One region of the Peribacillus sp. V2I11 genome, then DNA from elsewhere that is predicted to be linked to it. Evidence: riboswitches for the same ligand, from Rfam matches in the RefSeq annotation. Region 1 holds a riboswitch; each other region holds the start of a gene.
The links. Region 1 has a riboswitch for cobalamin ahead of QFZ73_RS07705 (ABC transporter substrate-binding protein). Riboswitches for the same ligand answer to the same signal wherever they lie in the genome.

Region 1 (3,286 bases):
ACAATTTGGCCTTTCCACTTCCCAGAGCTTGCCTCAGCCAGATGCAATCCTGCATGACGAAGGAGTGAATTCCCGTGAGCGAACCCACTCAGATCTCCAGCTTCTCCTAAGATGCCTGCCAGTGAAATCTCGCTGATTCCTTTAATGTCAAGTATTTGCTTAACGAATGGAATCTGTTCCAAGACATTTGTAACTTCTTGCGTTACTCTTTCGAGTTGGGATGAAGCGAGATCATATTCCTCTAATAACTGTCCCAAGTGAAGTTTATACGCATCAAGGGCTTGTTTCGTACCAATTGAACGCTTGGCCAATACAAGCAGGGAACGGGCTTTTTTATGCCCGGAATGTCGTTTCATACATGACTTCCAACCGGTTACGATACTTGAGGCTGTAAGGAACATAATTCAGCTGGGGTAGGAAAGAGGCGTAGGGTTGCGATTGCCCCTTTACATGATACGTCTTTAAACACTTGTCGGAGCTCGGGAAAGACAACATCCACCCAGCGATTAATTTGGTTGATGGAGCTAACAAGACGCTTAACGATCACATCTCGGTTAGCCATAAGGACACGAAGTTTTTCAAATGATTCTGAAGTGGAACGAACGAAGGCATAGTAGCCATTCTTCACCATGTCAGCGATGACAAGGGCATCTTTTTTATCACTTTTGGATTGCGTATTATCACGATTTTCTTTGTTTCTTTTGACATGGTGAGGATTGACGGTGACGACATCCATGTTTTGTTTGACTAGCCACTTCGAAAGGTTTATCCAATAATGTCCGGTAGGTTCCATTCCGACTATCGTTGTGTCTAGGTTTTTCATGTGTTTTAGTTCCTGGATCCAGTTTAGTAATCGAGTAAAACCCTCTTCGTTATTTTCAAAAGACAAGGGTTTCCCGACCACAATGCCCCGAAAGTTTACAGCACGGGCCACGTGTACGTGTTGGGCAATATCCACACCAACAACTAGATGTTGATCCGTAATTCTCTCAATTAGTTGATTTTGTTTGTTTTGCATTTTAAAATTCATAGTAGGGCTTCCTCCTTAAGACTTTGAGTTAGATTGGTCTCTATACTCGTATCTTACTGAGGGGCTCTATTTTTTTCAAACCTGATATTTAACGACCTACAGGAATGCTAACTGGTGTGTTAGAGCCATAAGAAGGTCGCCAGTAGGATTTAACTATTTGTGTCCAAACATTGACTCAAATCCAAAATGCTAGTATGTTATTTAAGGAATTAACAAAATTATTTGTTTTTAAAATTTAATATTATTGGAAATAGGTGCATGATAGAAGCTTTACATAGCTTTTATCGGCTTAAAAGGGAAGTTCGGTTATGCCGACACGGACCCGCCACTGTGTTGGGTATCAGTATGGTATACTGATTCCTTTCAGAAAAAACCACTGGGAGAAACCCGGGGAGGACTGAAAGGCATACCCTTAGTCAGGAGACCTGCCTATTTAAACATCGCTGTTAGACCTACGGGATTTTAGGGAGGTGGTTAGTATGCAGATAACCAAATGTCTGAACCAATATCTTATTGTTGATATTACTGTTTAGGCGATTCCTACATTTATCATAAAAAGCATTTCTGACCTCTAATTTAGTCAGAAGTGCTTTTTTTCATTTTAATAAAAAGTATTGGAGGATATAAAAATGATGAATAAAAGACAGTACAAATCCTTTTCAATTTTTGGGGGTGTTCTCTTTTGGATTGTTATTCTCTTAGCTGGCTGTGCAGAAGTGAAAAACCATAACGCTGGATCTATAAATGAAGATGTGGATAAAAAAGCAACTCTTGCCTTTCCATGGAGTCCATCAAATCTAGACCCACATGGCAATGATAACTGGGAGGTAATGCGTTCTGGTACAGCAGAAACATTAGTTAAATTAAATGAAGAATTGGAACCAACCCCTTGGCTGGCTAAAGGATGGAAGCAAGAAAATGAATTGACATGGATATTTGAATTGGAGAGTAATGTACGCTTCCATAACGGCAAAAAAATGGATGCTGCTAGTGTTAAAGAATCGTTACTAAGGTCTCTGCAGAAGAATCAAAGAACCAAGGATTTATTACAAGTAGAATCAATTGAAGTACTTACACAAAATGAATTGAAAATTGTAACCAAGCAACCGAATGCAGCATTAATTTCACATTTGGCTGATCCATCTACCATCATTGTTGATGTGACTTCTATTGAAGGTAAGGATAACTACCCTGCACTTACTGGACCGTTTACATTTAAAAAGTTTAATAAAGGTGAGTCCCTTGTTGTACAGAGATATAAAGATTATTGGGGAAAACAAGCATTATTATCGGAAATAACAATCAAATTTATACCAGATGGAAATACGAGGTTAATGGCATTACAATCCGGGGATGTTGACGCCGCAACAGATATTTCAATCGATAGTATTCCATTATTGGAACAAGATAAAGAAATTGATGTGTTAACTGCTCCATCTCTTCGAACTCACATGCTTATGTTTAATATGAAATCACCCCTACTTAAAGAATTGGCGAACAGAAAAGTTATTAATATGTCTATTCCGCGTGGTGATATTGTCAGTTCAGTAATGAATGAGCAAGGAGAGGAAGCAAATGGTCCATTCCCAGCTATTTTGCCATTCGCCAAAGTGGAGGAAATGAAGGAAAATCAAACTATTGATCAATTGATAAAACAAGAAGATTGGAAGAAAAATAAAGATGGAATATTAGAGAGACAGGGAAAACCATTCGAAGTTAAGATGTTAACCTTTCCGCAACGACCGGAATTATCAGTAATGGCAGAAACTATCCAAAATGAATTATTAAAAATAGGAATAAAAGTAAATATTCAGCAGGTTGAAAATATCGATGATGCGTTAGCTAATGATAGTTGGGATTTATCTATGTACAGTATGCTAACGGCACATACTGGTGAACCTCAATACTTTTTGAATATATTCTACAAATCCACTAGTGAATCTAATGTTAGTCATTACGCTTCATCTTCTCTTGATAGTTTAATTGATCAATTAAATAAAACAACTGATTCAAAAACACGTAACCAATTGGCTATACATATACAAGAGATCATTATAAAGGATATCCCGCAGTCCTTCATTGTTAATCCGAAAACAGTATTTGGTGTTAGGAATGGAGTCAAAGGATTTTCGCCTAGCCCGATTGAGTATTACTATATTCATTCACAAATAGATATAAATGGGTGAGAAGTGGATGATTCGCTTTTTCTTACAATGTATCTTTCAAATGATCCTTGTTATATTTTTAGTATCAACA
Region 2 (3,286 bases), 870 kb from region 1:
TTTTTACCCTTCTCTCCGTCTCTTTAATAAAATCAGAGCAAATGCAGGTGCCCCGATAAGTGAGGTGATCACCCCGATCGGCAGTTCCGATGGGGCAATGATCGACCGTGCTACAAAATCCGCCAATATTAAGAATCCGCTTCCTACCAGCAAGGACAACGGAAGCAAATGTTTATGGTCAGGTCCCCAAATCTTTCGGACAAAATGAGGAATGACCAAACCCACAAAGCCAATCGTCCCCGAAACGGCAACGGCTGCCCCTGTCAATGTCGAACCGGCTATCAAGATCCACATTTTCCGCCGCTTAACATTCACACCTAAGTGTTTTGCCCGGTCTTCCCCGAAAGTCATCGCATTCAATTCACTTGTATTCATGATCAAGATCAACGAACCAATAATAAAAAATGGCAAAATGATTGCAATATAGTTCCATCCGCGCATTGAAACGCTTCCCATCAGCCAGCCGATGATTTGTCTTAATTCATCACCCGTCAGCGCAATCATCAATGAAATGAAGGCACTTAAAAACGAGCTGATAATGATTCCTGTTAAAATGATCGTTTCCACTTTCATCGATCGATCCATTTTTTTTGCAAAAGTCAGTACGCAGAGCATCGTGAGCACTGAGCATAAGATGCTCAATGCCGGAAGAGTATATAAACCGATGAATGGCAGTGATATATTCAAGAATATTGTCAATACGGCGCCGACTGATGCTCCTGATGAAATACCTAATGTGTAAGGATCAGCGAGCGGGTTCCGGAGCAGTCCCTGAAATGCCGCACCCGCAATCGCAAGGGATGCCCCAACCAAACCCGCAAGCAACACACGCGGCAAGCGGATGTTCATCACGATATTCGTAAGCATGACATCCGGATCAGCAGCAATCGGTAAATGGAAAATCTCCTTGCCGATTATTTGTATAAGTACGGGAATCGGTACTGGCACCGAACCAAAGGAAATGCCTATCGTCATTGCGAATAACAAAAATAACAACGCAAACAAATAAGCAAACGTCCATTTAGTTGTCAAATAGGTTCGGATAGACTGATTTGGCAAGTTCCTCTACTCCCTCTATTAAGCGTGGACCGGAACGGGTCACCAAGTCAGAATGGACATCAAAGACTTGGCCATTCTTAACAGCATTTACGTCTTGCCATCCTTTTCGGCCCGTAACTTCACTTACTGAATCCTTCGTATAATAACCATACGTTGTAATGATGACATCAGGATTTGCAGCAATCATCGATTCTTCATCAATTTTTGCCCAACCGTCCAATTCAGCAGCAGCATTATCAGCTGAAATAATAGTAAGCATTTCATTCATGAAAGTATTTTTTCCAGGTGTGTATATTTCCGGTGATGGCGAAACTTCCACTAAAACGGTCTTCCTATCCTCTTCCTTTTACGGATTTGGCTTTTTCCTGGATATCCTTGAGCTTCGTTTTCATATCCGCAACGATTTCTTTTGCCTTATCATGTTCTCCCGTTGCCTGTCCAATCATTTCAATAGACTCATAGACTTGGTCAAAGCTTTGTGCATCATTGACTACGAGGACATCTATTCCAGCATCCTTAAGCTGCTGTAAACCCTCATTTGAATTATGGGCACTTGATGCATGCGCAATAACAAGGTCAGGTTTCATGGAGACAATCAGCTCCGTGTTCATTTCCATTCCGCCAACTTTTTCAATTTCTTTCGTTTCTTCCGGGTAATTATCATTGTCGGAAACACCAATGACTTTTTCTCCCAAACCAAGTGCAAAGACCACTTCCGTATTACTTGGTATCAACGAAACGATTTTCTTCGGTTTTTGTTCTATCGTTACTTTTTCCCCTGTTGCATCTTTAATCGTAATCGGGAAAGCTTCATGTCGAGCATGATTCGTTTGCTGTTTTTCTTTTCCTTCATCAGTAGCGTCACTGCAGCCGACCATCATGCCTGCAGTAAGCAACATCAACAGTATCAGACCAAAAATTTTCTTCATTTTCATTCCCCACAATCTTTTCATTTAATTTCTTCCCACGGAAGATGCCCCAAAACAAAAAGCACCTCCCGTTAAACGGAAGATGCTTGCATGGCAACAATATCATTACGGACTCTTAGGGTCTGCCACACACCTTCCCATCCGCGCAGGTTACAGGTGTACGAATTCTGGCAGGTCTCCTGGCTCATGGTCATCGTCAACGGCACCTTCCCATATCTCATACAGTGGTACACAGCCGTCAGCTCCCATATACAGTGGCGGGACCGCGCTGGCATTTCACCAACTTCCCTTTTAAGTCATTAAGACACCAAATCGTTCATATGTATATAATTTTCACTGCCTTCATTATACACCATGTAAGAATCGATTATTATATGATTTTTCTGAACAAGTTAGAAATGACCCGTCCACCTTCAATGGATTTGAAGCATTTTCAATCAGTGAAGCAAACCCCTCGACTGATGACCCGGGTGAAATCCGAACTCGATGCATGCATCCCTAGGTCCCTTAAAGCCCCCTCTGCCATCTTGTATCCAGCTTCTTCTGACATGAGACTCTCTTCGTTATACTGGCCAACCGGAGCTCGACCGCGGACTCGGCCGTTATCCAGTCTCCCGTATCGATTTGGCCTTCCAAATCCTGCCCGGTCATATTTTCAGCTGCTTCGACCACTTCAATGTCATCTTCCGCAATCTGTACAGCCGTCTTTGTGCCTATACTCTCTAAAATCCCTTGTGAGCATCCAGGTAGAATCAAAATCCCCAGCAATCCCACCATCCTTAAAACTCTATACACTTTTTCACTATTATTATCCTAATTTTTTTCAGTATAATAGTACCGGAAAATTAGTTAATAGCAAAGCATTCCACTTAATGGATAATGGAGGAATACGAGACCTTAGTGGCCTGCTAAATATTTATGGGGATTTTTTTTCATAAGTATAAGCTATTAGCTTGAAAAGTTTGCCTATAAGAAATATAATAAATAAGTCGTCGACTTTTATATATGTCCCAGTAGCTCAGCAGGATAGAGCGACAGCCTCCTAAGCTGTAGGTCGTAGGTTCGATTCCTATCTGGGACGCTAAAGTTTATAAACCCTGTTATAATGCGGTTCCTCCGTGTTGTAGCAGGGGTTTTTTCTGTTGGTATAAGAACAAGTGATTTATGGGATCGAGGAAAATGCAGGTCTCAAAGCTAAATTAGACAAAGTAACCACTACTTCATCAAGACATTTGGATATCAAAAAATCTGAGCCCTGTAAAACACAGAACTCAGATTTTTCATATCACAAGATAACC
Region 3 (3,286 bases), 380 kb from region 1:
GTATAGTCACGCAGTTCGAAATAGTCCCCTGTATGCCAATCAGATCCTTCAAAATATGGGTATGATCCTTTTTCCTTGGCTAATTCGTTGGATGCCTTGATTGTTAAGTAAGCGATCTTTTCGTATAAAGCATCTGCATAGTGAACAGCCTCATCGGATTCCCAATAAATATTCTGTGTGGCAAGTAAATGATGCCATCCAAACGTCCCTAAACCAATTGCCCGGTAGCGTTTGTTCGAGATGGATGCTTGTTTGACAGGAAGATTATTCACATCAATGACATTATCCAGCATACGGATCTGAATGGGAATCAATCTTTCCAAAACATCGCTGCCCACCGCTCGGGGCAAGTTAATGGATGAAAGGTTGCAGACAACGAAATCGCCGCTTTTACGAACCACAACAACATCTCCATCTTCTGTTTCATATTCATCCGTGATCGTCGAAGGGCTTAGGTTTTGGGCAATTTCCGTGCAAAGGTTAGAACAATAAATCATACCTTTATGTTTATTGGGATTCTTCCGATTCACTTCATCGCGGTAGAACATATATGGTACGCCTTCTTCCAATTGAGAAATCATGATGCTTTTCATGATGTCCATCGCATTGATTTTTTCAAAGCTATAGTTTGGAAGCGTGCCATTTTCTGCGGCCTCGACAGCAAGTGCATAATGATTCCTGAAGCTACCTTCACCTTTCTTTTCGTCATAAAGATCTTCAAGTGAAAATCCAAGGGTTTGCTTAACGGTATGCGGATCGAAAAGATACCATTCTTTTCTGTCGCGTACAGCCTCCATGAATAAATCAGGGATGCATACACCTGTAAAAATATCATGGGCTTTTAATCTGTCATCCCCGTTTTGTGTCTTCAAATCGAGGAAGCTCATGATATCTTTATGCCAGGCATCCAAGTAAATCGCGATGGCACCTTTACGTTGACCCAATTGATCGACACTTACAGCTGTCTGGTTGAAAAGTCGAATCCAGGGAGTCGTGCCGGAACTGTTTCCAGAGAAACCTCGGATATCAGAACCAAGAGAGCGAATCTTACCAACGTAAAGACCGACACCGCCACCGAATTTAGATACTTTTGCTGCATCGTAGTTAGATAGGTAGATGCCGTCAATGGAATCTTCAATTGCGTCGATAAAGCAAGAGCTTAACTGTCCATGTGTTTTACCTGCATTGGAGAGTGTAGGGGTCGCAACGGTCATATAAAGGTTGGACATGGCCCAGTATGCTTCTTTTATAAGTTGCAGGCGGTGCCCCGTTTTTTCCAATCGCATGATTTCCATCGCGATGATCATGAAGCGTTCTTGTGGCAGTTCGTACACCTTGTCCTTTTTTGGGCGGGCTAGGTAGCGATCGTTTAATAAGTAGAGGCCTATGTAAGAGAATAATTTATCTTTTTCCGGGTCGATTACCGAACCCAATTCCTCAATTTCCGCTTTTGTATATGAAGATAGCAGTTCTGATTTATAAATGGGATAACGCTGACCTTCTGAAAGCTGGGAGAGTTCCGTGATCAGTTCATAGAATGGGCCATAACTCATGACTTCATAACCTCGATTGGCTTGTGCATCCCTATACATTGTATTCAATAGTTCTGCTGCAGCAACAAACGTCCAATCTGGAGCATCGATATCCACACCTTCAAGAGCGAGCTGAATCAGTTTTCTTGATGCCTGTTCTTCGGTTGAGTCACTTTTGCGATCAAGCCATTTTGTAAAACGCTTTTTGAACTTTTCCATATCGAGACGGCCTTCGAATTCCTTCGATAACATCTCAAGCTGGATGGATTTCGTTTCTGTGTCATTTTCGCTAATGGTAAAGTTATATGTTTGAGTCATTAATAATCCTCCTTGTTAACTTCCGCTAAAATAAAAAAAAACCGCCCAATGAATTGAGCGGATCAAACGATAGAATAAAAGGGCCATGAAAAAATAGCCGTTATACTATCGTTTCATCATCTCAATCCCCGAAGAATAAGAAACGTGAAAAATTCAAGGCAGGTCTCCTGACTCATGATCATCCTACTTTGAGTCCTTCCCGTATAGAGAGCTATACAGTGGGTTTCTCATTTCGTCACATTTACAGTTGCGGGGACAGTTCCGGGTTTACACCGGATTCCCTTTTCAGCCATCACTGGCACCTTGGATTATAAAAAATTCTATATATAGTTATTAATATGGTTTATGTAATCAATATCTAGTATTTCTGCTTATATTATAGTAAGCCATATAGGATGATAATTCAACTAATATATTTGAAAAAAACCAGCCCTTATCTATTGACAAAGTGAGGGTAGAAGGTGAAGGAATGAAAGATTTTATTGGGGAATGGGTAATTCAAGCGCTGGTTTTACGGGATTTTGTGTTAAAATAAAGTGTCTAGTAAAGGTGGCTCTCCCTTATTGCTATAAGGGGATTCGCGGAAAAATATTTATGAAAAAGGGGATTAAATCTTGGAAAAAGTATTAGTTTTTGGACATAAAAACCCGGATACAGACACAATCTGTTCAGCAATCGCTTATGCAGATCTGAAAAAGCAGTTAGGTATCAACGCTGAACCAGTTCGTCTGGGTGAAGTGAATGGTGAAACTCAATATGCATTGGACCAATTCAAATTCGAAGCTCCCCGTCTTGTGGAAAAAGTTGCAGGGGAAGCTGATGGCGTAATCCTGGTCGATCATAACGAACGCCAGCAAAGTGCTGAAGATATTGACCAAGTCCGTGTGTTGGAAGTTATCGACCATCACCGTATCGCTAACTTTGAAACAAGCGATCCTTTATATTACCGTGCGGAACCAGTTGGCTGTACGGCAACCATTTTAAATAAAATTTATAAAGAAAACGGCATTGAAGTCCCTAAAGCAATCGCAGGTCTTATGCTGTCTGCCATCATTTCCGATTCCTTATTGTTCAAATCACCGACCTGCACGGAGCAAGACGTTGCAGCAGCAATGGAACTGGCAGCCATTGCGGGAGTCGACGCTGAAACATACGGCTTGGAAATGTTGAAAGCTGGAGCTGACTTGAGCGACAAAACGATTGCCCAGCTTATCACTCTTGATGCAAAGGAATTCCCCATGGGAATGGCTAAAGTGGAGATAGCACAGGTCAATGCTGTAGATCCGAACGAGGTCCTTGCTAAGCAAGCAGAATTGGAAGCGGCTATTGAAGCGGTCATCGCTGTGAAGGAATTGGACTTATTCCTTTTCGTCGTAACGGATATCTTGACTAATGATTCTGTTGCCTTGGCTCTTGGTAAAGCAGCTTATGCAGTA

Region 2: it holds a riboswitch for cobalamin, as region 1 does, so the genes downstream of both, QFZ73_RS11835 (ABC transporter substrate-binding protein) here and QFZ73_RS07705 (ABC transporter substrate-binding protein) in region 1, are expected to answer to the same signal.
Region 3: it holds a riboswitch for cobalamin, as region 1 does, so the genes downstream of both, QFZ73_RS05835 (ribonucleoside-diphosphate reductase subunit alpha) here and QFZ73_RS07705 (ABC transporter substrate-binding protein) in region 1, are expected to answer to the same signal.

The regions. Positions count from the first base shown of each region.
Region 1 covers NZ_JAUSYW010000001.1:1,581,550-1,584,835, forward strand. Annotated here, with positions in the region: partial or broken gene QFZ73_RS07700 (IS110 family RNA-guided transposase) at 1-1,030, opposite strand, end outside; cobalamin riboswitch at 1,266-1,477, shown strand; gene QFZ73_RS07705 (ABC transporter substrate-binding protein) at 1,660-3,216, shown strand; gene nikB (nickel ABC transporter permease) at 3,224-3,286, shown strand, end outside.
Region 2 covers NZ_JAUSYW010000001.1:2,454,101-2,457,386, reverse strand. Annotated here, with positions in the region: gene QFZ73_RS11840 (FecCD family ABC transporter permease) at 4-1,059, opposite strand; partial or broken gene QFZ73_RS11835 (ABC transporter substrate-binding protein) at 1,022-1,988, opposite strand; cobalamin riboswitch at 2,141-2,315, opposite strand; gene QFZ73_RS11830 (hypothetical protein) at 2,496-2,756, opposite strand; tRNA gene QFZ73_RS11825 (tRNA-Arg) at 2,996-3,069, shown strand.
Region 3 covers NZ_JAUSYW010000001.1:1,198,869-1,202,154, reverse strand. Annotated here, with positions in the region: gene QFZ73_RS05835 (ribonucleoside-diphosphate reductase subunit alpha) at 1-1,850, opposite strand, end outside; cobalamin riboswitch at 1,991-2,171, opposite strand; gene QFZ73_RS05830 (manganese-dependent inorganic pyrophosphatase) at 2,465-3,286, shown strand, end outside.